3 regions of the Bacillus halotolerans genome follow, and region 1 is predicted to be linked to each of the others. Evidence: riboswitches for the same ligand, from Rfam matches in the RefSeq annotation. Region 1 holds a riboswitch; each other region holds the start of a gene.
The links. Region 1 has a riboswitch for S-adenosylmethionine ahead of metE (5-methyltetrahydropteroyltriglutamate--homocysteine S-methyltransferase). Riboswitches for the same ligand answer to the same signal wherever they lie in the genome.

Region 1 (9,773 bases):
ATTTAATTGCTGTTTTGCATTCGATTCAGCGTGATCGACGAATGTATAAATGGTAAAATCAAAAACTTTCACAATCAAATCGGCCCATTTTTGTTTCTCTCCCGGTCCAAATGCCGACTCGTTTTCTTCTGCGAACTTCTCAAAATACTTCGTATATAATCTTCGGTTTCTCATAAACTCACGGATGACGTATTGCACCGGGGTATCGAGATGTTTTTGATCATTCGTCAGCTCAATAACCCATTGTTGAAATTCATCGAGAAATTGTTTTTCCGGTAAAACATACATGTAATTCAGATGCCGGTAGAACTCTCTGTCCTGCTCTTTCAGCTCCTCGGTTACAGTTGCATTATGTAAGGCATAAATCGAATTCGGATCGCTTTCCTCCATTGTGTCAATCCATTCCTCGGCCATTTGTTCTACATGCTCAGAAAAAAACGCAAATATTTTTTCATTCAGTTTCATCACACTGCTCCTTTCCCAACTTCTATTATAACTTGACTGACAGCTGAATCCCAGCCATACACGCTAGAGACATCCATTATTTTGAAAATTACTAATCCATTGGATTGTATCCTATTTTTTCAAAATGCTTCAAACGACACTGTCCGAGCGGCTGCTTTTTTCATATAATGTGAGATAACACCCTTGTATCCACTTGCAAGCATAAAAAAGGAGGGCTTTTTTATGAATGGTGAAATCCGCTTGATCCCGTATGTGACGAATGAGCAGATCATGGATGTGAACGAGCTTCCTGAGGGTATTAAAGTGATTAAGGCGCCAGAAGTGTGGGCAAAAGGGGTTAAAGGCAAAGACGTAAAAATTGCTGTATTGGACACCGGCTGCGATACGAGCCATCCCGATTTGAAAAACCAAATCATCGGCGGAAAGAATTTCACAGATGATGACGGCGGCAAGGAAGATGCCATTTCCGACTACAACGGACACGGCACACATGTTGCCGGAACGATTGCGGCTAACGATTCAAACGGCGGCATCGCCGGGGTTGCGCCTGAGGCAAGCCTTTTAATTGTAAAGGTGCTTGGCGGTGAAAACGGCAGCGGAAAGTACGAATGGATTATTAACGGCATTAACTATGCTGTTGAGCAAAAGGCTGATATCATCTCAATGTCCCTTGGCGGACCGAGCGATGTGCCTGAACTGGAGGAAGCGGTCAAAAACGCCGTCAAAAACGGAGTGCTAGTCGTTTGTGCTGCGGGAAATGAGGGTGACGGCGACGAACGCACAGAGGAGCTTTCCTATCCTGCTGCGTATAATGATGTAATTGCGGTTGGATCTGTTTCAGTAGCGCGTGAATCGTCAGAATTTTCAAACACAAACAAAGAGATTGATCTTGTTGCACCTGGTGAAAACATTTTATCCACTCTTCCCAACAAGAAATACGGGAAGCTTACCGGCACTTCAATGGCTGCCCCTCATGTCAGCGGAGCGCTTGCTTTAATTAAAAGCTTTGAAGAAGAATCTTTTCAAAGAGAGCTCTCTGAATCTGAGCTTTATGCGCAGCTGATCCGCAGGACACTTCCGCTCGATATCGCAAAAACATTGGCCGGGAATGGATTCCTGTATTTAACCGCTCCTGATGAGCTATCGGAGAAAGCAGAGCAGTCACATTTACTGACCCTATAATATTATTTTTCTCATATAATATATACTGTAATTTGTAAAAAAAATTTCAAAATCTTTGTTGACAATGATTTTGAATTGCTGTTAAGATTACCAACAAATGATTCAACTTTTCAAAAAATTAATAACATTTTCTCTTATCGAGAGTTGGGCGAGGGATTGGCCTTTTGACCCCAACAGCAACCGACCGTAATTCCATTGTGAAATGGGGCGCACTGATTTTCGCGCCGAGATTTATATCTCTTAAGGCACGGTGCTAATTCCATCAGATTGTTTCTGAGAGATGAGAGAGGCTGTATGTTTTGCAAAAAAGCCTCTTTCTCTCATGGGAAAGAGGCTTTTTAGTTGTGAGAAAACCTCTTAACAGCCTGTATCCGCGGGTCAACAAGAGTGTTTTACATATAAAGGAGGAGAAACAATGACAACAATCAAAACATCGAATTTAGGATTTCCAAGAATCGGACTGAACAGAGAATGGAAAAAATCGCTTGAAGCGTATTGGAAAGGAAACAGCGATAAAGATACGTTTTTGAAGCAAATCGATGAATTATTCTTATCCGCAGTGAAAACGCAAATTGACCAGCAGATTGATGTTGTGCCTGTTTCTGATTTCACACAGTATGATCATATTCTTGACACTGCGGTCAGTTTCAACTGGATCCCGCAACGCTTCAGACACCTGACTGACAGTACAGATACATACTTCGCCATCGCCCGCGGAATAAAAGACGCCGTATCAAGTGAAATGACAAAATGGTTTAATACAAACTACCATTACATCGTGCCGGAATATGACGAGAGCCTAGAGTTCCGCCTGACAAGAAACAAACAGCTTGAAGACTACCGCCGAATCAAACAGGAGTACGGCGTTGAAACAAAACCTGTTATCGTCGGCCCTTATACGTTCGTCACGCTTGCAAAAGGCTACGAGCCATCTGAAGCTAAAGCAATTCAAAAACGTCTCGTGCCGTTATATGTACAGCTTTTAAAAGAGCTTGAAGAAGAAGGCGTAAAATGGGTTCAAATTGATGAACCTGCGCTTGTCACCGCTTCAGCTGAGGATGTACGCGGCGTAAAAGAGTTATTCGAGAGCATCACAAATGAGCTTTCTTCCTTGAATGTGCTTTTGCAAACGTATTTCGATTCTGTTGATGCTTATGAGGAGCTTATTTCTTATCCTGTACAGGGTATTGGGCTTGATTTCGTTCATGATAAAGGCAGAAACCTGGAACAGCTTAAGACACACGGCTTTCCGAAAGATAAAGTGCTGGCAGCCGGTGTCATAGACGGACGCAACATTTGGAAAGCTGATCTTGAAGAACGCCTGGATGCCGTGCTTCATATCCTCAGCATTGCACAGGTTGATGAATTGTGGATTCAGCCTTCCAGCAGCCTGCTTCATGTTCCGGTAGCGAAACACCCAGATGAGCATTTGGAACAAGATCTGCTGAACGGATTGTCCTACGCGAAAGAAAAACTGGCAGAGCTAACAGCTTTAAAAGAAGGCTTAGTATCAGGCAAAGCCGCCATCAGTGAGCAAATTCAGCAAGCGAAAGCGGACATCAAAGCGCTCAAACAATTTGCAACAGGAGCCAATTCTGAACAAAAGCAAGAGCTGGAACAATTAAGCGATAAAGACTTCAAGCGCCCCATTCCGTTTGAAGAACGCTTAACCCTGCAAAATGAATCTCTCGGACTCCCGCTTTTGCCGACAACAACAATCGGAAGCTTCCCGCAGTCTGCTGAAGTACGCAGCGCACGCCAAAAATGGCGGAAAAACGAGTGGTCTGATGAACAATACCAAAACTTTATCAACGCGGAGACGAAAAGATGGATTGATATTCAGGAGGAATTGGATCTTGATGTTCTTGTTCACGGTGAATTCGAACGGACAGACATGGTTGAATACTTTGGTGAAAAGCTGGCCGGCTTCGCCTTTACGAAGTACGCCTGGGTTCAATCATACGGTTCACGCTGTGTACGCCCGCCGGTCATTTATGGAGATGTAGAGTTTATTGAACCGATGACAGTGAAAGATACTGTATACGCTCAATCGTTAACATCCAAGCATGTAAAAGGAATGCTGACAGGTCCTGTTACGATTTTAAATTGGTCCTTCCCTCGGAACGATATCTCGAGAAAAGAAATCGCATTCCAAATCGGACTCGCCCTCCGCAAAGAAGTAAAAGCGCTTGAAGACGCGGGCATTCAAATCATTCAAGTCGATGAGCCAGCCCTGCGTGAAGGCCTTCCGTTAAAAACCCGTGATTGGGATGAATATTTGACTTGGGCTGCCGAAGCATTCAGATTAACAACCTCTTCCGTGAAAAATGAAACACAAATTCATACACATATGTGCTACAGCAACTTCGAAGACATCGTCGATACGATCAATGATCTTGACGCTGATGTCATTACGATCGAACACAGCAGAAGCCACGGAGGATTTTTGGATTACTTAAAAGAGCATCCGTATTTGAAAGGGCTCGGGCTTGGTGTTTATGACATTCACAGTCCACGTGTCCCGTCAACTGAGGAAATGTACAACATTATCGTTGATGCGCTTGCTGTATGTCCGACTGACCGTTTCTGGGTAAATCCTGACTGCGGTTTAAAAACAAGACAGCAGGAAGAAACAGTCGCAGCCTTAAAAAATATGGTTGAAGCGGCGAAACAGGCAAGAGCTAAGCAGACACAGCTTGTATAATACGAAAACCATCTGCAAATGCAGATGGTTTTTTCTTTTAGAAAACGGGAATCGGTTTTCGATGCTCCCCATCCCCTTCTTTTAGTATTTTGGCTGTTCCATTTTTATCAAATGCCACAAGGCTCAATGATGTATCATGTATGTAAGCAGAATTCCATATGTCATGAATGCCTCTTCCCTTTATGATATTTAACAGCATTAATATAAAGACAGAATGGGTAACCAGAAGAATATTCCCGGAAGAATGGCTGTCTAAAATCAATTGGAGAGCCAGCCTTGCCCGGCTTTCGAGGTCAAAAAACGTTTCACATCCCGGCTGGCGATATGCTTCAGGATGATGAAAATAAGCATGAAAAAGATCAGGTTCGTCTCTTTCAATATCCTCTTGTTTTTTCCCTTCCCATGGCCCCAGAGACATTTCTCTGAATATACGATCTTTCACCAGCGGCAGGCAGCGCGGTCCCAATATAGCTTTTGCCGTCTCTTCTGTCCGCTTGCTCGGGCTGATGTAAACCTGATTGAATTTAATATCCTTCAGCCGTTCTCCAAGAGCTCGGGCATTGTACAGCCCAAGTTCTGTTACACCAGAATCCAGCCAGCCCTGCATTCTTTTTTCTACGTTCCAATGTGTCTGTCCATGCCTGGCGATATACAAATGCAGCATATGCTCCCCCTCCCTTTTTTTCATCTTAGCAAATCACCCAAATATTTTGTTTATTTTTCATTTTTTTGAGAATGTTTTTTGCACTTCTTTTCGGCTATACTTATATCATTCGATCGACTGGGAGGGTATGGGATGAATCATGAAACGTTTTTAAAGCGGGCTGTCGAGCTTGCTCGTGAAGGAGTGATTGCTGGAATCGGCGGGCCTTTCGGAGCTGTTATCGTGAAGGACGGGGCCATTATAGCCGAAGGACAGAACAACGTTACTACAAGCAATGATCCGACTGCCCACGCGGAAGTAACTGCTATTCGAAACGCCTGTAAAGCGCTTGGGACATACCAGCTGGATGACTGCATGTTGTATACGAGCTGCGAGCCATGCCCAATGTGCTTAGGCGCCATCTACTGGGCCCGGCCGAAAGCCGTTTACTATGCTGCTGAGCATACAGATGCTGCTGAAGCCGGTTTTGATGATTCATTCATTTATGAAGAAATCAATAAACCTGCTGAAGAAAGAACGATCCCCTTTTATCACGTAACTCTCACGGAGCATTTATCTCCGTTTCAAGCATGGCGGGATGTTGACCATAAAAAAGAATATTAAAGGATCAGGCATGTGCGGCCTGATCCTTTGTTAATTCACTGAGCAGCTGCTGTGCCTGAGTACACCTCGGGTTTGCTTTCAGCGCTTTTTGCAAATATAAAACTGCTGTCATATGTTGATGCAATTCAGCGTGACAGACGCCCAGCCAGCAAAGGGATCGAAAATCAGCGGCCCCTTTAACCTGTACGTACTGATGGTTTTCACCTTGCGTTTGCAGACAGGATTCAAATGCTGTAATCGCTTCTCTGACTTTTTTAAGCTGATACTTCATTATCCCTTTGTAGTAGTAAAGGGTGCTGTAATCTGGATAATGCCGCAGTGCTTCATCAATATCCCGCTCAGCTTCTTCATACCGTTCAGAATCAATGAAGAGTTGAAACTTGATATAATATAAAACCGCTGGAGGAATTTGCTTTTTGCTGTTGCATTCATTTATGCACTTCATTGCCAGGCGGATGGCTTTGCTCTGTTCACCGCCTCTGTCGTACTCAGCTGCTTTCTGATAAATGAGAAGCGGGTCGGCATATGACGTCAATAATTCTGTATTCAATATGCTTAAATTACGTTTATGCTTACACTTTGCCTCCTGCTCCAGATAGCCGTAATGGTGAATAACACAAGGGAGAGAGAAAGCGCCGCTTGCCTCCTCACCCACGGGCTTTTCGCAAATTCTTCCCTTAAACGTTATCTTCCGCTGATTCCGTATCAGCCTGATCTGCATTTGTTCAAATGCTTCGTTTTCATCCCATTGCTTTCCCGTATAGTTTATAACCTTTACGTAACCAAGGGACTGCCTGCAGTCATTCAGCAGTGAACGCAATAAGCTTCCCGTATCCACGTCTAACTCTTCATCTGCATCCAAAATCAAAATCCACTCACCCTTGGCATGCTGTAAACTGATGTTTCTTGCCTGCGAATAATCCTGTGTCCATTGATGATGATAGACCTGAGCATGAAAACTTCTGCAAATTTCTACTGTTTGATCGTTTGATCCGGTATCAACGACAATGATTTCATCAGCAATATGCTGCACGCTTTCTAAACAGCGGACAATATGACGTTCTTCATTTTTAACAATCATACAAACTGACAGCTTCGGTCTTTTCATTTGCTCACCTTTTCTCTAGTCTGAATCCACCTATACTACATGTATTCACACTTCGAAAAGATCATAACCAATCCGTTCATATCAAAAAAACATCCTGAGAACTCTCAGGATGCTGCAAATTATTTTAATTCCAATTTTACATCAACATTTCCTCTTGTTGCTTTAGAATAAGGGCAGAATTCATGAGCAGCCTCGACAAGCTTTTGGGCCTGATCCCGATCCAATCCCTTTGTATTGACGACTAGTGTGACTCCAATTTTAAAGCCGCCGTCTTTCTCATCCTTCATGAGGCTGACCTGACCTTCTATTTCTGAATCAATGTCAATATTTTGTTCTTTGGCCACGTGTTCAAGCGCGCCGCCAAAGCATGCTGCATAGCCTGCAGCAAAGAGCTGTTCCGGGTTTGTTCCGGTTTGTCCTTCTTTTTTTGCATTGGGCATGACAATGTCAAAATCGAGAACCCCGTCATCTGATTGAATATGTCCTGAACGTCCACCGCGAGCAGTGGCTTTTGCTGTAAATAATGCCATTTGTTTTCAGCCTCCTTATTTGTCTTTAGTTGTTATATTTCCCATACACATCTTTTTAAACATGTTTTGTTTGCCGAGAATAGGAAAAGTGGTGATTTTCAGCTACAATAGTATGTAATGTCAGAAAAAGTTGGTGAACACAGATGCAAAATGGATTTGATCATATGAAATTAGAGAATCAGCTTTGTTTTTTGCTTTATGCGAGTTCGCGGGAGATGACAAAGCAGTACAAGCCGCTGCTTGAAAAGCTGAATGTGACATACCCTCAATATTTGGCTTTGCTTTTATTGTGGGAACACGAAACACTTTCCGTCAAAAAAATGGGCGAGCTTCTGTATTTGGATTCCGGAACGCTGACACCGATGCTGAAACGGATGGAGCAGCAGGAATTGATTATAAGAAAAAGATCTGAAGAGGATGAGCGGTCGGTGATGATCAGCCTGACAGAGAACGGAACGTTATTAAAAGAAAAAGCGGCTGATATTCCGGGAACGATTCTGGTACTCTCAGGCCAGTCCGATGAGGAATTGAAACACTTAAAATCGGCTCTATATACATTGCTTGAAACCCTGCACCAAAAAAAATGAGGATGCCCTATGTGAGGCATCCTCATTTTTTATTCAGCGATTTCCAATGTAACATCGATATTGCCGGAGGTTGCTTTTGAATAAGGGCAGACACCGTGCGCTTTTTGCACAAGTGCCTGTAATTCTGATGCACTGACCCCTTTTCCTTTCACCTGCAGCGTCACACCCAGTTTGTAGCCTTGATCTGCTTCATCCTTTAGCAGGCTGACATGCGCTGTAACCTCGGTCTCCACTTTCACTCGTTCTGTTCTTGCTACAAGCTGAAGTGCGCTGTCAAAGCAAGCTGCGTAACCTGCGGCAAACAGCTGCTCCGGATTTGTCGCTTTTTCTAATTTCTTAGCTCTCGGTGTTCCCGGCATTGCGACATCGAGCTCGAGAACGCGGTCTGAGGAAATAATTTTACCTTCTCTTCCTCCTATCGCTGAAACGGATGCTGTAAATAATGGCTGACTCATATTGTATTCCCCCTCTTTTGTTTTACACAATTAAATTGTACACAATTAAATTTACCGTGTCAATTTTTTATTCATAAAAAAAGCTTACCTCCTTTTAGAGATAAGCTTTTTAGAGAATACATCGTGCTATTCGCGAATTTGTCCTGTTCCTTTAATGATATATTTTGTAGAAGTTAATGCAGGAAGCCCCATCGGTCCTCTTGCATGAAGCTTTTGTGTACTGATGCCGATTTCTGCTCCGTAGCCAAATTCAAAGCCATCGGTAAAACGGGTCGACGCGTTATGATAGACCGCGGCGGCGTCTACAGCCGTTTGAAAGTAAGCCGCATGCTTATCGTTTTCAGTTAAAATGGCTTCAGAATGATTAGTGCCGTATTTCTGGATATGCTGCACAGCTTCCTGTACACTTTCAACCGTCTTTACACTGATGACAGGCCCTAAGTATTCCGTTCCCCAATCTTCTTCTGACGCCTGTTTGCTTGAAGAATGAAGCCCGCATACGAATTCATCGCCGCGGATTTCGACTCCCGCTTTTTCCAGCTGCGTCAGCAATTCTTTTCCGTGCTGCTCTGCCCACGCTTTGTGGATCAGCAGTGATTCAATCGCGTTGCACACGGAAGGGCGCTGCGTTTTGGCGTTTATGACAATCTTTTCAGCCATTTGCTGATTTGCCGTTTCATCTATGAAAATATGACAGTTGCCGGCTCCGGTTTCTAATACCGGGACTGTTGATTCTCTTACAACGAGATCGATCAGTTTTTTTCCTCCGCGCGGAATCAATACATCCAATCCGTCATTTAACGTAAAGAGTTCTTTTGCTGTCTCTCTGCTCGTATCCTCAATCAGCTGCACAGCGTTGATTGGAAGCGCTGATTGCTCAAGCGCTCTGTGAATAACACTGACGAGTGCTTTGTTGCTGTGAATGGCCGAGGAGCTCCCCCGCAGGACAACCGCATTTCCTGTTTTCAGGCAAAGGGTAGCCGCATCAACTGTGACGTTTGGCCTCGCCTCGTAAATCATTCCGGCAACACCGAGCGGCACACGGATTTTTTCAATAAACAGGCCGTTCGCTTTTTCAATTGTTTCAAGAGATTCGCCGACTGGGTCAGCCAGATCAATCAATAGCTCTACCGCGTCCGCGATGTCGCGTATGCGTTTCTCATCCAGCGTGAGACGGTCAATGACATCGGGTGTTAACCCATTTGCTTTTCCGTTCTCAATGTCTTTTGCATTTTCCGATAAGAGAAAATCCAATTCTTTACGGAGTCCATTTGCAATGAGACTGAGCGCCTCATTTTTTTCAGCCGTTGTTTTCATCATCATTTCAGCTGCTGCTTCTTTCGCCAGCGTCGATTTTACAGAAACTTCACTCATTTTTCCGCCCCCTAGTCTTTTAAGTTGACCCAGTCATTCCTGTGAATGACCTCAAACGTTTTGTCAAAATCAAGCTCATTGCTTCGTTTTCCTTTTGCCTC
Region 2 (9,773 bases), 1.9 Mb from region 1:
AGCAGAACAGGTTGCGAAAAAATACGGCGTTTCCCGTGAAGATCAGGATGCTTTTGCCGTGCGCAGCCACCAGAAAGCTGCCAAAGCTCTTGCAGAGGGGAAATTTAAAGATGAAATTGTCCCTGTCGAAGTCAAGGTGACAGAAATCGGCGAAAACCATAAGCCGCAGGTAAAACATACTGTTTTTTCTCAGGATGAAGGTGTCCGCCCGCAAACGACCACAGACATTTTAAGCACATTACGCCCGGCCTTTTCCGTTGACGGGACAGTCACTGCCGGAAATTCCTCGCAAACAAGTGACGGGGCGGCGGCTGTCATGCTGATGGATCGCGAAAAAGCGGATGCGCTTGGTTTGGCGCCGCTTGTCAAATTCCGTTCCTTTGCAGTTGGCGGGGTGCCGCCGGAAGTCATGGGCATCGGGCCCGTGGAAGCCATTCCGCGCGCACTGAAGCTTGCCGGGCTTCAATTGCAGGACATCGGGCTGTTCGAACTGAACGAAGCGTTTGCATCACAAGCCATCCAAGTCATCAGGGAGCTGGGGATTGATGAGGAGAAAGTGAATGTCAACGGGGGCGCTATCGCACTCGGGCACCCGCTTGGATGTACGGGCACAAAGCTGACACTCTCACTGATTCATGAAATGAAACGGAGAAACGAGCAATTTGGAGTCGTCACAATGTGTATCGGCGGCGGGATGGGAGCAGCCGGCGTATTTGAATTATGCTAAAGGGGGAAAAACAAATGACGAAAAAAACGGCTGAAGTACTAAAAGGCGGCGGCTTCTTAATCGAGGATGTCACATATGATCAGATGTATACACCGGAGGATTTCACCGACGAGCATAAAATGATTGCGAAAACAACGGAGGATTACATTGAGCAGGACGTTCTGCCGCATATAGATGAAATTGAGAACCATCAATTTGAACATTCCGTCCGGCTTTTGAAGAAAGCGGGAGAACTAGGGCTTCTCGGAGCCGATGTTCCCGAGGAATACGGCGGGCTGGGCCTTGATAAAATCAGCTCGGCGCTGATCACTGAAAAATTTTCGCGTGCGGGAAGCTTTTCACTTTCTTACGGTGCACATGTCGGCATCGGTTCCTTGCCGATCGTATTCTTCGGAACGGAAGAGCAAAAGAAAAAATATCTCCCTGATCTGGCTTCTGGGGAAAAGATCGCTGCGTACGCACTGACTGAGCCGGGTTCCGGATCTGATGCGTTAGGCGCAAAAACGACAGCGGTGCTGAATGAAGCTGGAACGCATTACGTATTAACCGGAGAAAAACAGTGGATTACCAACTCAGCTTTTGCCGATGTCTTTGTCGTTTACGCCAAAGTGGACGGCGAAAAGTTTTCCGCTTTTATTGTAGAAAAAGATTTTCGGGGCGTATCAACCGGACCTGAAGAAAAGAAAATGGGAATTAAAGGGTCATCGACGAGAACCCTTATTTTGGATCAGGCTGAGGTGCCGAAGGAAAACCTTCTTGGAGAAATCGGCAAAGGGCATGTCATCGCTTTTAATATTTTAAATATCGGCCGCTACAAGCTGGCAGTAGGAACGATCGGCGCGTCCAAACGGGTGATCGAGCTGTCTGCAGCTTACGCAAATCAGCGCCGCCAATTTAAAACGCCGATCGCAGGCTTTTCGCTGACCCAGGAAAAAATCGCGACGATGGCATCAAGACTGTATGCGATGGAAAGCTCTGTGTACAGAACTGTCGGACTGTTTGAAGACAATATGAGCCAGTTTACAGCTGAAGACCTAAAGGACGGAAGACAAATTGCGAAGTCCATTGCCGAATACGCCATTGAATGCTCTCTCAACAAGGTGTTTGGCTCTGAAACGCTTGATTATATTGTCGATGAAGGCGTGCAAATCCACGGCGGCTACGGATTTATGCAGGAGTATGAGGTGGAAAGAGCCTATCGGGATTCCAGGATCAACCGGATTTTCGAAGGAACAAATGAAATTAACCGGTTAATCGTGCCAAGCACGTTTCTGAAGAAAGCGATGAAAGGCGAGCTGCCTCTTTTTGAAAAGGCACAGGCGCTTCAAGAAGAACTCATGATGCTTATGCCTGAGGAGCCGGGCACCGGCGTATTAGAGCAAGAGAAATATATCGTCAAGCAAGCCAAAAAAATCGCCCTGTTCGCCGCGGGCCTTGCCGCGCAAAAATACGGAAAAGCGATCGACCGCGAACAAGAAATCCTCGTAAACATTGCTGATATTGTCAGCAATGTATATGCAATGGAATCAGCCGTGCTCAGAACGGAAAAGGCCATTGCCGCGCAAGGAAGCGATAAAGCAGCGCAAAAGCTGCTGTACACAGAAATTTTCGTTCAAGAAGCCTTTAACGAAATTGAAGCCCATGCGAAAGAATCTTTACTAGCAATGGAAGAAGGGGATTCTCTCCGTATGATGCTCTCGGCTCTCCGCAAGCTGACACGCGTGACGCCTAAAAATGTCATTCGGAAAAAACGTGAAGCGGCAGCGGGTGTGTTCGAGGCAGAAAAATATATTGTCTGAGTCCCAAGGAGCTCCGCTCATCCGGAGCTCTTTTTTTATGAAGCACTGTTTTAGGTTTTTAAAACAAACTGTGTTAAAATAACCTCGATTATTTTATTGAGGGGGAAGAAGATGTCGTTAACTTTTTACTGGTACCCTAAATGCGGAACGTGCCGCAAAGCGAAAAAATGGCTTGAAGAACACGGAAAAGAAATCAACGAAATACATATTGCAGAACAGCCTCCAAGCAAAGAGGAGCTAAAATCGCTTTATGAAAAAAGCGGGCTGGATTTAAAGAAATTCTTCAACACAAGCGGCATGAAATACCGTGAACTGAATCTGAAGGAAAAACTGTATCATATGTCAGAAGACGAACAGCTTGAACTGCTGGCTTCAGACGGAATGCTGATCAAGCGCCCGCTCACAACAGACGGCGAAAAAGTGACAGTCGGCTTTAAAGAAGATCAATTTGAAGAAAACTGGTCATGATGTAAATTTTTTTCGAAAAGTGTGGTATCTTCTTATTGTAGTGCTGTAAAAAATGGAGGGATTCAATTGAGCATACCTAAAGATTTGCGTTACTCAGAAGAACACGAGTGGGTAAAAGTTGAAGGAGAAAAAGCCAAAATCGGCATTACCCATTTTGCCCAATCCGAGCTCGGAGATATCGTGTTTGTTGAGCTTCCTGAAGTCGGCGCTGAAATTAAAGCGGACGAGCCTTTCGGAAGTGTAGAATCCGTAAAAACGGTATCTGAGCTTTACGCACCGATTAACGGAACTGTAGTGGAAGTAAACGAAGATCTTGATGACAGCCCGGAGTTCGTCAACGAATCTCCGTATGAAAAAGCATGGATGATCGTCGTTGAACCGTCTGATGCGTCTGAAATTGAAAAACTAATGACAGCAGAGCAATACGAAGAGATGACACAGCAAGACTAAAACCGGATAGCTGAGCAGGCAATTGGATACGCTAACGCTATGGGAGGTGTCCAATATGGCTTTCAGCAAACAAAAGCTCGATGTCACCAATGATGTGACAGGCCGCTTTCAAAATGGCCGGCTCTCGTTATATCATGAAGATGAGATGATCGGCCAAATGACAGGCATGAATGAATATGAGCTTAAGTCCGGTTTTACCTATGAAAATGAAAAGTTTTATAAGACAGCCGACGTGGTTTCAGGAGACGATCAGAAATATGTGGATTGTGACTACGAAAGCGGCTGGTGTTAATGTTGGCGGTGAATTTCACTGCCTTCTTTTACAATCTGAACGTTTCAAATTTGACGCGGCAGGTGAAGCAGATGAACATGGACGAGCTGGAAAAAGTCTTGATTGTTGAAGGGAAATCAGATAAAGAAAAGATTGAAAGCGTCCTGAATGAGCCAGTGCGCATTATCTGCACAAACGGAACAATCAGCCAGCTGAAGCTGGAGGAATTGGCTGACGAGCTTTACGAGAAGGACGTCTATATTTTGGTTGATGCCGATGAATCGGGCGAGAAATTGAGAAAACAGCTGAAAAGGGAATTTAATGAAGCCTTCCATATACATATCGACAAAGCCTATAAGGAAGTCGCGGCGGCGCCCAGACACCATATAGCATCTGTATTGCTGAGCGCAAATCTGAATGTCCATACGATTTTTCTTGAAAGAAAGACCTGAGGTGTTATAGTATGAAAGAACTCCAAGAACAAGAACTTGAACACATTACTGATGATGTGTATCTCCTATATTTATATACTCCGTTTTGCGGGACCTGCCAGCTGGCAAGCAAAATGCTGACAGTCGTCGAAGAAATGCTTCCGTCTGTCGCCTTCTATAAAAATAATCTCAACTATTCACCGGCGTTTGCTAAAGCATATCAAATTGAAAGCGTCCCTTGTTTTCTGCTGTTTAAGGGCGGGAAAGTAATTGAAAGAGGGTATGCGTTTCATTCCGTTTCTTACTTATATGAGCTGATCAAACAAAAATCATCTTCTGCATCTCATTTATGACATTTTTCTCGGCGCATTCCAATGAAATTGTCGTTCGTTTTATAAAGGGGTTCTTGCGCTGAGGAGAGAAATGTGTATGTATGACCAACAAATAGGAGGTTGTACAAATGGAGAAAGCGGAAGTTTTAGAAGATGATTACCAGCATCTGTTTTTAAAACCCCTTTTGAACACTTCAACATTGCTCATTACCTTCCAAGGAGAAACAGAAGCCTTAACCGTCTCAATAAACGAACAAGGGGAAATGAAAAAGATTTCTCCGCCCCACACGTCCAACCTGACCTTTTATGGAAACCAAACAGAAATCATTGATCTTTTGCATGGAGACATTTCCCTTCAGCACCTGATCCAGAGCGGAAGCCTAAAGGTAAAGGGTTCATTCAGAGCGCTGTTAAAGCTGGAAGCCATTCTGTGGCTGACTAATGGTTTTTTTCAGAGGATTCTAAAGAATTGAAAAATAGTAAATTATTATAATAGTAAAAGTTGACATCATTTATTTTATTGACATTTTATCATTCGCCATGCTATTCTACATTAAGAATTTCCGGACGAAAAAGACTATATATTTCTCTTATCAAGAGAGGTGGAGGGAAGTGCCCTATGAAGCCCGGCAACCATCAACACTGTTGAAATGGTGCCAATTCACACGAAGCGTTCAGCTTTGAAAGATGAGAGAAAGGCGTTTTATATAAGCCTTTCTGCTCAAGTATGCAGAAAGGCTTTTCTTTTGCAGAAAAAACCGGAAGATTTCTTAGAATAGTGTTAAGGCAGGTGATCGCTTTGATCAATCTTCAGGATGTTTCAAAAGTGTATAAGTCGAAACATGGAGATGTCAATGCTGTCCAAAATGTCTCGCTTTCCATAAAAAAAGGTGAGATTTTTGGAATTATAGGATATAGCGGAGCTGGTAAAAGTTCCTTAATCCGTCTGCTGAACGGACTTGAGAAACCGAGCTCAGGAATCGTGGAAGTGGCGGGAACAAAGATTAATGAAGTAAACGGACGCAATTTAAGAAAAGCACGCCATGAAATCAGTATGATTTTCCAGCATTTCAATTTGCTCTGGTCGCGAACTGTCAGAGATAACATCCTGTTTCCTTTAGAAATTGCCGGGGTGAAAAAAAGCGAGCGGATCAAGCGTGCCAATGAACTGATTAAACTGGTAGGTTTAGAAGGAAAAGAAAAATCTTACCCATCCCAGCTGAGCGGAGGACAAAAGCAGCGGGTCGGAATCGCCAGAGCGCTCGCAAACAATCCGAAGGTTCTCCTTTGTGATGAAGCGACATCAGCTTTAGATCCGCAAACAACTGATTCAATCTTGGATCTTTTGTCCGATATTAATGAAAGACTCGGTTTGACGATTGTGCTGATCACACACGAAATGCATGTCATCCGCAAAATCTGCAACAGAGTCGCTGTCATGGAAAACGGAAAGGTTGTTGAAGAAGGAGAAGTTCTCGATGTCTTCAAGAATCCGAAGGAAGAAATGACAAAACGATTTGTCCAGCAGGTGACTGAGCCTGAAGAAACAAAAGAAACGCTTCAGCATCTTCTTGACGAAAAAGCGTCAGGAACAACGGTTCAGCTCACATTTGTCGGCGAAGCGGCTGAACAGCCTCTGATTACAGAGATGATCAGAAACTTCAATGTCAGTGTCAATATTCTGCAAGGGAAAATCTCGCAGACGAAGGACGGAGCATACGGTTCATTGTTCATCCATATTGACGGTGACGAGGAAGAAGTGCAAAACGTGATCCGGTTTATTAATGACAAACAGGTGAAAGCAGAGGTGATCACGAATGTTTGAAAAATACTTCCCGAACGTTGATGTAACTGAATTATGGAACGCGACATACGAGACGCTTTATATGACGCTGATCTCTTTGGTTTTTGCCTTTGTCATCGGGGTGATCCTCGGTCTGCTGCTCTTTCTCACAAGCAAAGGGAGCCTCTGGCAGAACAAAGCGGTCAACACTGTGATTGCGGCCATTGTCAATGTATTCAGGTCTATTCCGTTCCTCATTTTAATTATTTTATTACTAGGTTTTACGAAGTTTTTAGTCGGCACCATCTTAGGGCCGAACGCGGCACTTCCGGCGTTAGTCATCGGCTCAGCCCCGTTTTACGCGCGGCTTGCTGAAATTGCGCTGCGCGAGGTGGATAAAGGCGTCATCGAAGCTGCGAAATCAATGGGAGCCAAAACATCAACGATTATTTTCAAAGTGTTGCTTCCGGAATCCATGCCGGCCCTTATTTCTGGGATCACGGTTACGGCCATCGCTTTGATCGGCTCAACGGCAATTGCGGGCGCCATCGGTTCAGGAGGCCTTGGAAACCTTGCATATGTAGAAGGATATCAGTCTAATAATACTGATGTGACCTTCGTTGCTACTGTATTTATTTTAATCATCGTTTTCATTATTCAAATGATCGGTGATGTCATAACAAATATAATAGACAAACGATAAGGGAGGATTTACATTGAAAAAGCTATTTTTAGGTGCATTACTGCTTGTATTTGCAGGAGTTATGGCTGCCTGCGGTTCTAATAACGCTGAATCCGGCAAGAAAGAAATTGTTGTTGCAGCTACAAAAACACCGCATGCAGAAATTTTAAAAGAAGCTGAACCATTGTTAAAAGAAAAAGGCTACACACTGAAAGTGAAAGTGCTTAGTGATTACAAAATGTACAACAAAGCCTTAGCTGATAAAGAAGTGGATGCGAACTTCTTCCAGCACATTCCTTACCTTGAGCAAGAAATGAAAGAAAACAAAGATTATAAACTTGTGAATGCCGGCGCGATTCACTTAGAGCCATTCGGTATTTATTCTAAAAAATACAAATCATTAAAAGATCTTCCCGACGGTGCGACAATTATCCTGACAAATAACGTCGCTGAACAAGGCCGTATGCTTGCAATGCTTGAGAATGCAGGATTAATTACACTTGATTCCAAAGTGGAGACAGTCGATGCAACACTGAAAGACATTAAGAAAAACCCGAAAAACCTTCAGTTCAAAAAAGTAGCGCCTGAATTAACGGCAAAAGCATATGAAAACAAAGAAGGAGACGCGGCCTTCATCAATGTGAACTACGCGATCCAAAATAAATTAAATCCTAAAAAAGACGCGATTGAAGTGGAATCAACAAAAGATAACCCTTACGCCAATATCATTGCAGTGAGAGATGGCGAAGAGGATTCTGCAAAAATCAAAGCGCTGATGGAAGTTCTTCACTCTAAAAAGATCAAAGACTTCATCGATAAAAAATATGACGGAGCTGTGCTTCCTGTATCTGAATAAGACTGAAACCCCGGATGAGAAATCCGGGGTTTTTTGGGTATTTTCCTTAAAGCTGTTCATAATAAAAAGGAATGTTAAACAGATGGAGGGATTTTCTTTGAATCAAGATAGAGGAAGCATGCAGGACGCGCTAAAACAATATAAACAAAGTTTAGGCACATTTGAACAGAAGATGCCGATGATGGGAAGAAAGTTTAACGAATTTACCGAACAATGCTTTGCAGCTAATTCACTAACAGAAAGAGAAAAACAGCTGATTGCACTGGGGATCGCCATCAATGCTCAGGACGAATATTGCATGATCTATCACACAAAAGGCTGTCTTGACCAAGGAGCGACGGAAGAAAACATTCTTGAAGCTGTCAGTGTGGCGGCGGCATTCGGAGGCGGAGCTGCCCTAAGCCAAGGTGTGACAGTTGTCCAGCAGTGCATAGAGGAATTTGGAAACACTACGCATTAGAAGAAGGAATATTCCGAAAATCGATTCTCATTTCAACTCAAAGGGTCCTTTCGTCTCATCCGTTGTTATATCAAGCCATATCCATTTTGCAGCGCCGGTCGCAGAGCTGATACAATAGTAGTAAATAAATGAAGGGATTGATTCATTATTTGCAGCAGCCAGGACAGACTGGACCTCGATTATACGTCAGAAATGGAAAAAGCGATGCAGCTGTCGCATGGAATCGGGTACGAGGAATACGGACGCCGGCTGGATACAAGAATGGAAGTTGAGCGGCAGAGAGAGCTTGAATATAAAAAATGCAAGCGGTATTCTGCGGAGCTTAATGAGAAAATCGGTCTTTAAAAAAAGGGTGGGAATCCACTCTTTTTCTTTTTCAATTGCTTTAATAAAGTGCTGAACTTTGTTAAACTTGAGAAATGTGCAAGGCACGATAAAAAGTTGTATTTACTTTTCATTTGTTATAAAATTAGAATGAGAATAAAATGAGAATAATGATTATATATTTTTGGAGGTATAGATATGGCTGCTTCAACATTAACGATCAAAGATCTTCACGTTGAAATCGAAGGGAAAGAGATCTTAAAAGGGGTAAACCTTGAAATAAAAGGCGGAGAGTTCCACGCCGTAATGGGACCGAACGGTACTGGTAAATCAACTCTGTCAGCTGCTATTATGGGGCATCCTAAATATGAAGTCACGAAAGGCAGCATCACGCTTGACGGCAAAGATGTACTGGAAATGGAAGTGGACGAGCGTGCGCAGGCAGGTTTGTTCCTTGCAATGCAGTACCCAAGTGAAATCAGCGGTGTGACAAATGCCGACTTCCTTCGTTCTGCGATCAACGCGCGCAGAGAAGAAGGCGATGAAATTTCTCTTATGAAATTCATCCGCAAAATGGACGAAAACATGGAGTTCTTAGAAATGGACCCTGAAATGGCTCAGCGCTACCTCAACGAAGGCTTCTCAGGCGGGGAGAAAAAACGCAACGAAATCCTTCAGCTGATGATGATTGAACCGAAAATCGCCATCCTTGATGAAATCGACTCAGGTCTTGATATTGACGCTCTGAAAGTTGTATCAAAAGGGATCAACAAAATGCGCAGCGAAAGCTTTGGCTGCCTGATGATCACTCACTATCAGCGTCTGTTAAACTACATCACTCCTGATGTGGTTCACGTTATGATGCAAGGCCGCGTTGTAAAATCCGGCGGTGCAGAGCTTGCACAGCGTCTTGAAGCAGAAGGTTATGACTGGATCAAAAAAGAACTTGGCATTGAAGACGAAACTGTAGGCCAAGAAGCGTAAGCGTTAGGGGGATTAATATGACACTAGATACAAAACTATCCGTAGATCAGGAGTATCTCAAAAGCTTTTCCGAAAAGCATCAAGAACCTGCCTGGCTGAAAAACCTGCGCTTACAGGCTCTTGAACAAGCTGAGGATCTGCCGATGCCGAAGCCTGACAAAACAAAAATCACAAACTGGAACTTCACGAACTTCGCGAAGCATACA
Region 3 (9,773 bases), 1.6 Mb from region 1:
TTTTCTCTGGCCGAGAAAAGTCTTTCCTTTCAGCTGATCCCAGCTGAAATTTTCGGCATCTTCTCTTGCGACAAGGAACGTTCCGTCTGTCTGAGTCAGCTGTGCGAAGTTAATGACAGGGTCTTTAGCCCCTTGCGATTCGACATAAATGGATGTTTCTGATCCGACAAGAGCAATGTCCGAGCCGTTTGAAAGAAGCAAAGTCATCGTTTTATCACCGCCCCAGGTCGTATTGACGTCGACATCAAGGCCTTCATCCTTGAAAAATCCTTTAGATTCTGCAACATATAAAGGTGCATAAAAAATGGAATGGGTCACTTCGGCTACTTTTACTTTCGTGAGTGTAGCTTCCTGCTTGCAAGCGCTCAGGGCAATGGTGAGAAACACACTGCAAACGCAGAAACAGCCCAGCCTTAACCATTTGTTCACATGACAACCTCCTTATTTAGCATCAAGTTAATATCCTTTTTTGCTTTACATATCGTATGATGGGTATAAAAATGTGTGAATGCCTAATCCGGGTTACAGGATTTATTTTTAAAGGCAGGAAAGAATAAAGAAAAAAGGAGGCGGGAGCATTGATTGTTGAGAAAAGAAGATTTCCGTCGCCGAGCCGGCATGTGCGTTTGTTTACCATCTGCTACCTTTCAAATGGCTTAAAAGTGAAAGGGCTGCTGGCGGAGCCGGCGGCACCTGGGCAATATGACGGATTTTTATATTTGCGCGGCGGTATTAAAAGTGTTGGAATGGTCAGACCGGGCCGAATTATCCAGTTTGCGTCCCAAGGATTTGTTGTATTTGCCCCCTTTTACAGAGGGAACCAGGGAGGGGAGGGCAACGAGGATTTTGCAGGAGAAGACAGAGAGGATGCTTTTTCCGCTTTTCGCCTGCTCCAGCAGCATCCGCAAGTGAAAAAGAACAGAATTCATATTTTCGGTTTCTCCAGAGGCGGCATAATGGGAATGCTTACTGCGATTGAAATGGGACGACATGCGGCTTCATTCGTTTCGTGGGGAGGCGTCAGTGATATGATTCTTACATATGAAGAGCGGCAGGATTTACGAAGAATGATGAAAAGAGTGATTGGGGGAACGCCGAAAAAGGTGCCTGACGAATACAAATGGCGAACGCCTTTTGACCAAGTGAACAAAATTGAGGCACCCGTTTTATTAATTCACGGAGAAAAAGATCAAAACGTTTCCATTCAGCATTCGTATTTATTTGAGGAGAAATTAAAACAGCTGCACAAGCCTGTAGAGACGTGGTACTACAGTACCTTCACACATTATTTTCCGCCGAAGGAAAACCGGCGTATTGTGCGGCAGCTCACGCAGTGGATGAAAAACCGCTGACGGTGAAATATGTTATGATATAGAAAAAAGAGAACGAAAGGGGATTTCAATTTGGGAATGCCTGTTGAATTTAATACATTGATTGTGACAAAAGGAAAAGAAGTTCGCATAGATGAAAATATATTCAGATTAGAGAAAGACGGGTATCGCATTTATCCAATGGAGATTCCGATGGATGTCAGCAAAACAAAGTTTGGTGAAAAGTCAGGCACAGCCGAAGTGCAGAAGCTTGAATGGACAGACGGGCGGACAATCATTACGTACAAGCTGACTTCTTTGCATACAGTCAATTAAAACAAGCCAAGAGCTTAATTGCTCTTGGCTTTTGCTTTTTTAAATGAGAGGCCCGCCTGCTTGCGCGATGGCATCTGTATTTGTGAACTTTTTGAAGTTTTCTTTGAATTCGTTTGCCAGATACACAGCCTTTTCTCTGTATTCCTCTTTGTTATTCCACGTGTTTTCCGGCTGTAGGATATGATCGGGAACACCCGGAACATGAACCGGGATGTGCAAGCCGAAAATATCGTCAGTGGTCATTTGCACATTTTCTAATTTGCCTTCAATCGCTGCTTTTACCATCGCCCGTGTGTATGAAAGCTTCATGCGTTCGCCTGTGCCGTAGCCGCCGCCGGTCCAGCCGGTATTGACCAAGTAAACGTCTGCGCCGTGTTCGTCGATCTTTTTGCCGAGCATTTCCGCATATACATGGGCCGGGAGCGGAAGGAACGGTGAACCGAAGCATGTGGAGAATGTCGTCTCAGGAGACGTGACGCCGCGTTCGGTTCCAGCTAGTTTACTCGTATAACCGCTTAAGAAGTGGTACATAGCCTGCTCCTTCGTCAGCTTGCTGATTGGCGGCAGAACGCCGAATGCATCAGCCGTCAGAAATACAATCGCTGACGGGTGGCCCGCAATGCTCGGAGAGACAATGTTGTCGATCATATGAATCGGGTAAGCGGCACGTGTGTTTTCTGTATAGAAGGAATCATCGTAATTGGCTTCACGCGTATCTTCATCTACAACAACATTTTCGAGAACGGATCCAAACCGAATCGCTTTAAAAATCTGCGGTTCCTTTTCTTCGCTTAAATGAATGCACTTGGCATAGCATCCGCCTTCGATATTGAAGACACCAGTATCCGACCAGCCGTGTTCATCATCACCGATCAGTTTCCGGTCAGCATCCGCCGAAAGGGTGGTCTTTCCTGTTCCCGACAGGCCGAAGAAAAGCGCGACATCGCCTTTTTCACCGACATTGGCGGAGCAATGCATGGATAAAATATCTCGCTCAGGCAGCAGGAAATTCATGATGGAGAAAATCGATTTTTTCATTTCTCCGGCATACTCCGTTCCGCCGATTAAAATCGTGCGCTTTTCGAAAGAAACAATAATAAAGGTTTCTGAATGTGTGCCGTCTGTTTTTGGGTCCGCTTTGAAATGCGGAGCGGAAAGAATGGTAAACGGCTGTTCGACTGTTTTTTTATCATTGTCTTCAGGACGGATAAACAGCTGTCTGGCAAATAAATTGTGCCATGCAAATTCATTAACGACCGTGATCGGCAGTCTGTATTTTTCATCAGCACCGGCAAATCCTTCGAAAACAAACAGCTCATCACGTTGTTTCAGATAGCTGACAACTTTCGTGTATAGCCGGTCAAATGCTTCCTCGGAAATAGGCTGATTCACCGGACCCCAATCAATCTTACTCTTTGTGCTTGCTTCTTCTACAATAAATTTATCCTTCGGCGAACGTCCCGTGTAAGCGCCTGTGGTCGCCCGGACGGCACCCGTGGATGTCAAAATGCCTTCGTTGCGGGAAAGTACTTTTTCTGTAAGCTGAGCTGCAGATAAATTATGCTGCACATTAGGACTTGTTAATAAGGCTTGCAAATCAGCGGTTAAATCAACTGAGTTCATAAGAAACCTTCCTTTATCATTTTATTTGTGTTTTGCTAATTGTGAATTAGTATAACATATATTTTCAAATAGTCTATACTATTTATCGTTTTTTGTGTGTGCATTTCCATTGTTTTCCGCAATAAAGGCGTCTATTTCTCCTGATTCATATTGACATTGCAAACCCTTTTACGATAAGATATTTCATTGAGCGGATACTCTTATCCCGAGCTGGCGGAGGGACAGGCCCTATGAAGCCCAGCAACCGGTTTCTCTATTATTCATTATGTTTAAATTGTGTGAGACAACCAAGGTGCTAACCTGATGCAAGGTTGAATGATTCCTTGAGCGATAAGAGTGAAAGGCACAAAGACCAAACCCTTTCCTCGAACGGAAAAGGTTTTTTTATTTCATAAATATGCCAATTAACATCTCTAATATAAACGTAACATTGTATAAGAGGGAGCGAGTTCCGTATCATATATATAAGGTCTTTCGGGAGGCCTTGTGCAGGAGGAAGCAAATCATGAGTAAAAATCGTCGTTTATTTACATCAGAATCTGTTACGGAGGGGCATCCGGATAAAATCTGTGATCAGATTTCTGACAGCATTTTAGATGAAATTTTAAAGAAAGACCCTAACGCGCGTGTTGCTTGTGAAACGTCTGTGACAACTGGTTTGGTTCTTGTCAGCGGAGAAATCACAACTTCTACGTATGTTGACATTCCAAAAACGGTTCGTGAAACGATTAAAGAAATCGGATACACACGTGCAAAATACGGATTTGATGCGGAAACTTGTGCGGTTTTAACATCAATTGACGAGCAGTCTGCTGATATTGCGATGGGTGTAGACCAAGCGCTTGAAGCCCGTGAAGGCACAATGAGCGACGAAGAAATTGAAGCAATCGGAGCGGGTGACCAAGGTTTAATGTTCGGTTATGCGTGCAACGAAACGAAAGAGCTTATGCCTCTTCCAATTTCACTTGCTCATAAATTAGCCCGCCGCTTGAGTGAAGTGCGTAAAGAAGATGTTCTTCCTTACCTTCGCCCTGACGGCAAAACACAGGTAACGGTTGAGTATGATGAAAATAACAAACCTGTCCGCATTGACGCGATTGTTATTTCAACCCAGCACCACCCTGAAATTACGCTTGAGCAAATTCAGCGCAACATTAAAGAACATGTCATCAATCCGGTTGTTCCTAAAGAATTAATTGATGAAGAAACAAAATACTTCATTAACCCTACAGGCCGTTTCGTCATTGGAGGACCTCAAGGGGATGCGGGGCTTACAGGACGTAAAATCATCGTTGATACGTACGGCGGCTACGCACGTCACGGCGGCGGCGCGTTCTCTGGTAAAGATGCGACGAAAGTAGACCGTTCAGCTGCTTATGCTGCAAGATACGTTGCGAAAAACATCGTTGCGGCTGAGCTTGCAGATTCTTGCGAAGTGCAGCTTGCTTACGCGATCGGTGTTGCACAGCCTGTGTCTATCTCAATCAACACATTCGGTTCCGGAAAAGCTTCGGAGGAAAAACTGATTGAAGTTGTGCGCGATAACTTTGATTTACGACCTGCCGGCATTATCAAAATGCTTGATTTACGCCGGCCGATCTACAAACAGACTGCCGCGTACGGCCACTTTGGACGCCACGATGTTGACCTTCCGTGGGAGCGTACAGACAAAGCGGAACAGCTGCGTAAAGAAGCGTTAGGAGAATAATTTTATAGCCGCTTACTGGTTAAGCGGCTTTCCCTTTTTTATCGATGTATCCATGTTTATTTTTTTACATAACTGTGAAACCAAACACTGTTCACAGCGTCTATAAATAGGGGTTCAATGATGACAATTTTAAATATGGAGGCAATACTATGTGTGGATTTGTCGGGGTTTTTAACAAGCATCCGTTAACTCAAACCGCTGATCAAGAAGAACTAATCAAACAAATGAACCAAATGATCGTTCACCGCGGTCCTGACAGTGACGGATATTACCATGATGAGCACGTTGGATTCGGATTCAGACGGCTCAGCATTATTGATGTGGAGAATGGCGGACAGCCTTTATCATATGAAGATGAAAAATATTGGATTATTTTTAACGGGGAAATCTATAACTATATCGAACTGAGAGAAGAGCTTGAAGCAAAGGGATATACTTTCAACACAGATTCTGACACAGAGGTTCTTCTTGCGACTTACCGTCACTATAAAGAAGAAGCGGCTTCCAAGCTGCGCGGCATGTTTGCCTTTCTGATTTGGAATAAAAACGATCATGTTCTTTATGGAGCAAGAGATCCATTCGGCATTAAGCCGTTGTATTACACAACGATCAATGATCAGGTTTATTTTGCCTCAGAGAGAAAAAGTTTAATGGCAGCCCAAAATGATATTGAAATAGATAAAGAAGCATTACAGCAGTATATGTCTTTCCAATTCGTTCCTGAGCCAAGTACGCTTGATATTGATGTGAAAAAAGTAGAGCCGGGTTCTCAGTTTACAATCCGTCCTGACGGTGATATCACATTCAAAACGTATTTCAAGGCGCGCTTCCAGCCTGTTCAGACGGAAGAAGATAAACTTGTCAAAGAAGTCAGAGACGCTATCTATGACTCTGTAAACGTTCATATGAGAAGTGATGTGCCTGTCGGTTCATTCCTATCAGGCGGAATCGATTCTTCGTTTATTGTATCCGTTGCGAAAGAATTTCATCCAAACCTGAAAACATTTTCTGTCGGATTTGAACAGCAGGGCTTCAGTGAAGTTGATGTAGCGAAAGAAACTGCCGCTGCACTGGGCATTGAAAATATAAGCAAAGTCATTTCACCTGAAGAATACATGAACGAGCTTCCTAAAATCGTATGGCACTTTGATGATCCGCTTGCAGACCCGGCTGCGATTCCGTTGTATTTCGTGGCGAAAGAAGCAAAAAAACACGTAACGGTTGCGTTATCTGGCGAAGGTGCGGACGAGCTGTTCGGCGGATACAACATCTACCGTGAACCGCTTTCTCTTAAACCGTTTGAACGCATTCCGTCCGGCTTGAAAAAGATGCTTCTGCACGTAGCGGCCGTTATGCCTGAGGGAATGAGAGGAAAGAGCCTGCTTGAGCGCGGCTGCACTCCGCTTCCGGAGCGTTATATCGGCAACGCGAAGATCTTTGAAGAATCCGTGAAGAAACAGCTGCTGAAGCACTATGATCCGAGCCTTTCGTATCGTGATGTGACGAAGCCTTACTTTACAGAAAGCAGCTCATACAGCGATATTAACAAAATGCAGTATGTCGATATCCACACTTGGATGCGAGGCGACATTTTGCTAAAAGCGGATAAAATGACGATGGCGAATTCTTTGGAATTGCGTGTGCCATTCCTTGATAAAGTCGTATTTGACGTTGCGTCTAAAATTCCTGATGAATTGAAAACAAAGAACGGTACGACAAAGTATCTCCTTCGCAAAGCTGCTGAAGGCATTGTGCCGGATCATGTATTGAACCGCAAAAAGCTCGGTTTCCCTGTACCGATCCGTCATTGGCTGAAAAACGAAATGAACGAATGGGTGCGCAGCATTATTCAGGAAAGCCAAACGGACGCTTATATCCATAAGGATTACGTTCTTCAGCTTCTTGAAGACCATTGTGCCGACAAGGCTGATAACAGCCGTAAAATTTGGACAGTGCTCATCTTTATGATCTGGCACAGCATCAATATCGAAAAACGGTATATGCCTGAAGAGCTGAGCCATCAGCCTAAAGAAGTCATCTTTGTCTAACAGATAAGGCTTTCGATTCGTCGAAAGCCTTGTTATTATACCAGTATTTCTCCATCATCATTGATTACCCTGCACATTCGTGTGAAATATTCAGAAAAATGATGTAATGATATTTTTTTCTAGGGGAGAAGGGAACATGCAAAAACAAAAACAAGAATTGCATCGCGGTCTGGAAGAAAGGCATATTTCTTTGATGTCTTTAGGGGCTGCCATAGGAGTGGGACTTTTCCTTGGCTCCGCATCAGCTATTCAATTAGCAGGGCCGGGTATTTTGGTGGCATATGCCTGCAGCGGCCTGGTTATGTTTTTTATAATGAGGGCGCTTGGGGAAATGGCGATTCAAAAGCCGGTCGCGGGCTCCTTCAGCAGGTATGCGCGTGACTACTTAGGTCCGCTCGCAGGTTACTTAACCGGGTGGAATTACTGGTTCTTATGGGTTGTAACCTGTATGGCGGAAATCACCGCTGTCGGAATTTATATGGGATACTGGTTTCCGGATGTGCCCAATTGGATTTGGGCATTGTCGGCGCTGGTGATTATGACTGGTGTTAATTTCCTCGCCGTAAAGGCGTATGGAGAGCTGGAGTTTTGGTTCGCATTGATTAAAATTGTCGCGATCCTTTCTATGATTGCTGTCGGTTTATTAATGATCATTACAGGAGTCGGCAATGGAGGCATTGCGACTGGCATCAGCAACTTGTGGAGCAACGGCGGATTTTTTCCTCATGGAATAAAAGGGGTTTTATTGTCACTTCAAATGGTGATGTTCGCGTATTTAGGCATAGAGATGATAGGGGTGACTGCCGGCGAAGTCAAAAACCCGCAAAAATCATTAGCGAAAGCAATTGATACGGTATTTTGGCGTATCTTGATTTTTTACGTCGGTGCTTTATTTGTTATCATGTCCATTTATCCGTGGCAGGAAATCGGATCGCAAGGAAGCCCTTTTGTACTCACGTTTGAAAAAGTGGGGATTCCATATGCGGCAGGCATCATTAACTTTGTCGTTCTGACGGCAGCGTTGTCTTCTTGCAACAGCGGCATATTCAGCACCGGACGTATGCTCTTTAACCTAGCGGAGCAGAGCGAGGCGCCAAAAGCATACGGTAAGCTGACCAAAGGCGGCATTCCGGGTAAGGCCGTACTGGCTTCTGCGGGTGCATTATTAGTCGGTGTGCTGTTAAACTATGTCGTGCCTGCGAAGGTATTTACTTGGGTCACAAGCATTGCGACGTTCGGGGCGATTTGGACATGGGCGATCATCTTGCTTTCTCAGATCAAATATCGTAAAGGCATGCAGCCAAAGGATCAAAAGCAATTAAAATATAAAATGCCTTTTTACCCATTCACGTCATATTTATCTTTGGCCTTTTTAGCATTTGTCATTATCCTGATGGCTTATAGCCCGGAAACAAGAGTCGCCGTAATTGTCGGTCCGATTTGGTTTCTGATTTTGATAGCCGTTTATTATGGCAAAGGCTTTCATAAGAAAAACGCAGCTGTGTCAACTGAACAACAGATCAGCTGACAAAAAGAGCTCCCGGAGGGCTCTTTTTTGTTTAAGTAAAGCTGCTCGTAGAGAGCAGAGAATAGGAATATGTTTTTTGCAGAGACTGCTTACAGTGGCGTCTTGTTTTTTATGATAAGATAAAAGTCACATGTTCATTTTTACATGTGAACGTTTTATGGAAAATTAAAAACCCGAACTGCATTTGGTTCGGGTCAGCGAAGGTTATCGCTTAAATAATATTTTGAAAAATGGTAAAGTAAAACGAAGATGGTCTTACATTTATTGAAGTGATTTATAATATTGACCCTTTGTTACATATTCAGACCGTATTCTCTGCATGTCTTTTCGGTCTTCATCCGTCAAAGGACGGATGACTTTTGCCGGGCGGCCGAAGGCTAGATGGCCTGGCGGAATGATTTTTCCCGGAGGAACAAGGCTGCCGGCACCGATAAATGCGCCTTCACCGATTTCGGCTCCGTCTAAAATGATTGAACCCATGCCGATTAAGGCGTTCTTGCGGATCACGGCGCTATGGAGTGTAACCTGGTGGCCTATCGTGGCGTCATCTTCAATGAGAAGCGTTCGGTTCGGGCTTTGATGGAGGCAGCTTAAATCCTGGATATTGACTCTGTTACCGATTCTGGTCGGGGCTACATCTCCTCTTATGACAACTGAGAACCAAATGCTGGATTGTTCCCCGATGACCACATCACCGGTAATTGTTGCATTATCGGCTACAAAAGCCGTTGGGTGGATTTCTGGCGTGTATTCCTTATAAGGGTAAATCATATATCTTTCATCCTTCTTTCTCTATTTAATTTTTGTATGAGGTGAACCGCATGTGGACCTGGAAAGCAGACAGACCTGTGGCAGTGATTGTTATGATCCACGGGGCAAGTGAACATCATGGACGGTATAAATGGCTGAGTGAAATGTGGAGATCTTCGGGTTATCACGTTGTAATGGGTGATCTGCCGGGACAAGGGACAACCACCCGGGCCAGGGGGCATATTCACTCATTTCAAGAATACATTGATGAAGTAGATACTTGGATAGATAAAGCGCGAACCTTTGAACTGCCTGTTTTTCTTCTCGGCCACAGCATGGGCGGCCTGATTGCGATTGAATGGTTTAAACAGCAGAGAAACCCCCGCATTACGGGAATTATTTTATCATCACCGTGTCTCGGGCTGCAAATTAAAGTCAATAAAGTGCTTGACCTTGCATCAAAGGGGCTG

Region 2: linked by a shared signal. The riboswitch ahead of metN (methionine ABC transporter ATP-binding protein MetN) and the one ahead of metE (5-methyltetrahydropteroyltriglutamate--homocysteine S-methyltransferase) in region 1 are both predicted to bind S-adenosylmethionine.
Region 3: linked by a shared signal. The riboswitch ahead of metK (methionine adenosyltransferase) and the one ahead of metE (5-methyltetrahydropteroyltriglutamate--homocysteine S-methyltransferase) in region 1 are both predicted to bind S-adenosylmethionine.

The regions. Positions count from the first base shown of each region.
Region 1 is NZ_CP029364.1:596,583-606,355, forward strand. It holds gene rsbRB (RsbT co-antagonist RsbRB) at 1-465, opposite strand, end outside; gene isp (serine protease Isp) at 688-1,647, shown strand; SAM riboswitch class I at 1,779-1,934, shown strand; gene metE (5-methyltetrahydropteroyltriglutamate--homocysteine S-methyltransferase) at 2,063-4,351, shown strand; gene DIC78_RS02845 (histidine phosphatase family protein) at 4,389-5,015, opposite strand; gene guaD (guanine deaminase) at 5,148-5,618, shown strand; gene DIC78_RS02855 (glycosyltransferase family 2 protein) at 5,623-6,726, opposite strand; gene ohrB (organic hydroperoxide resistance protein OhrB) at 6,846-7,256, opposite strand; gene ohrR (organic hydroperoxide resistance transcriptional regulator OhrR) at 7,400-7,843, shown strand; gene DIC78_RS02870 (organic hydroperoxide resistance protein) at 7,873-8,298, opposite strand; gene proA (glutamate-5-semialdehyde dehydrogenase) at 8,425-9,672, opposite strand; gene proB (glutamate 5-kinase) at 9,684-9,773, opposite strand, start outside.
Region 2 is NZ_CP029364.1:2,887,671-2,897,443, forward strand. It holds gene DIC78_RS14725 (acetyl-CoA C-acetyltransferase) at 1-727, shown strand, start outside; gene fadE (acyl-CoA dehydrogenase FadE) at 742-2,526, shown strand; gene DIC78_RS14735 (arsenate reductase family protein) at 2,638-2,994, shown strand; gene gcvH (glycine cleavage system protein GcvH) at 3,061-3,444, shown strand; gene DIC78_RS14745 (YusG family protein) at 3,500-3,736, shown strand; gene DIC78_RS14750 (toprim domain-containing protein) at 3,814-4,167, shown strand; gene DIC78_RS14755 (thioredoxin family protein) at 4,179-4,499, shown strand; gene DIC78_RS14760 (SCP2 sterol-binding domain-containing protein) at 4,607-4,951, shown strand; SAM riboswitch class I at 5,066-5,172, shown strand; gene metN (methionine ABC transporter ATP-binding protein MetN) at 5,278-6,303, shown strand; gene metP (methionine ABC transporter permease MetP) at 6,296-6,964, shown strand; gene metQ (methionine ABC transporter substrate-binding lipoprotein MetQ) at 6,978-7,799, shown strand; gene DIC78_RS14780 (carboxymuconolactone decarboxylase family protein) at 7,882-8,259, shown strand; gene DIC78_RS14785 (YuzK family famiily protein) at 8,452-8,604, shown strand; gene sufC (Fe-S cluster assembly ATPase SufC) at 8,782-9,567, shown strand; gene sufD (Fe-S cluster assembly protein SufD) at 9,585-9,773, shown strand, end outside.
Region 3 is NZ_CP029364.1:3,161,500-3,171,272, forward strand. It holds gene DIC78_RS16275 (ABC transporter substrate-binding protein) at 1-429, opposite strand, end outside; gene DIC78_RS16280 (alpha/beta hydrolase family protein) at 579-1,352, shown strand; gene DIC78_RS16285 (DUF2584 domain-containing protein) at 1,404-1,646, shown strand; gene pckA (phosphoenolpyruvate carboxykinase (ATP)) at 1,686-3,269, opposite strand; SAM riboswitch class I at 3,467-3,606, shown strand; gene metK (methionine adenosyltransferase) at 3,775-4,977, shown strand; gene asnB (asparagine synthase (glutamine-hydrolyzing)) at 5,127-7,025, shown strand; gene alaP (alanine permease AlaP) at 7,162-8,553, shown strand; gene DIC78_RS16310 (gamma carbonic anhydrase) at 8,815-9,324, opposite strand; gene DIC78_RS16315 (alpha/beta hydrolase) at 9,375-9,773, shown strand, end outside.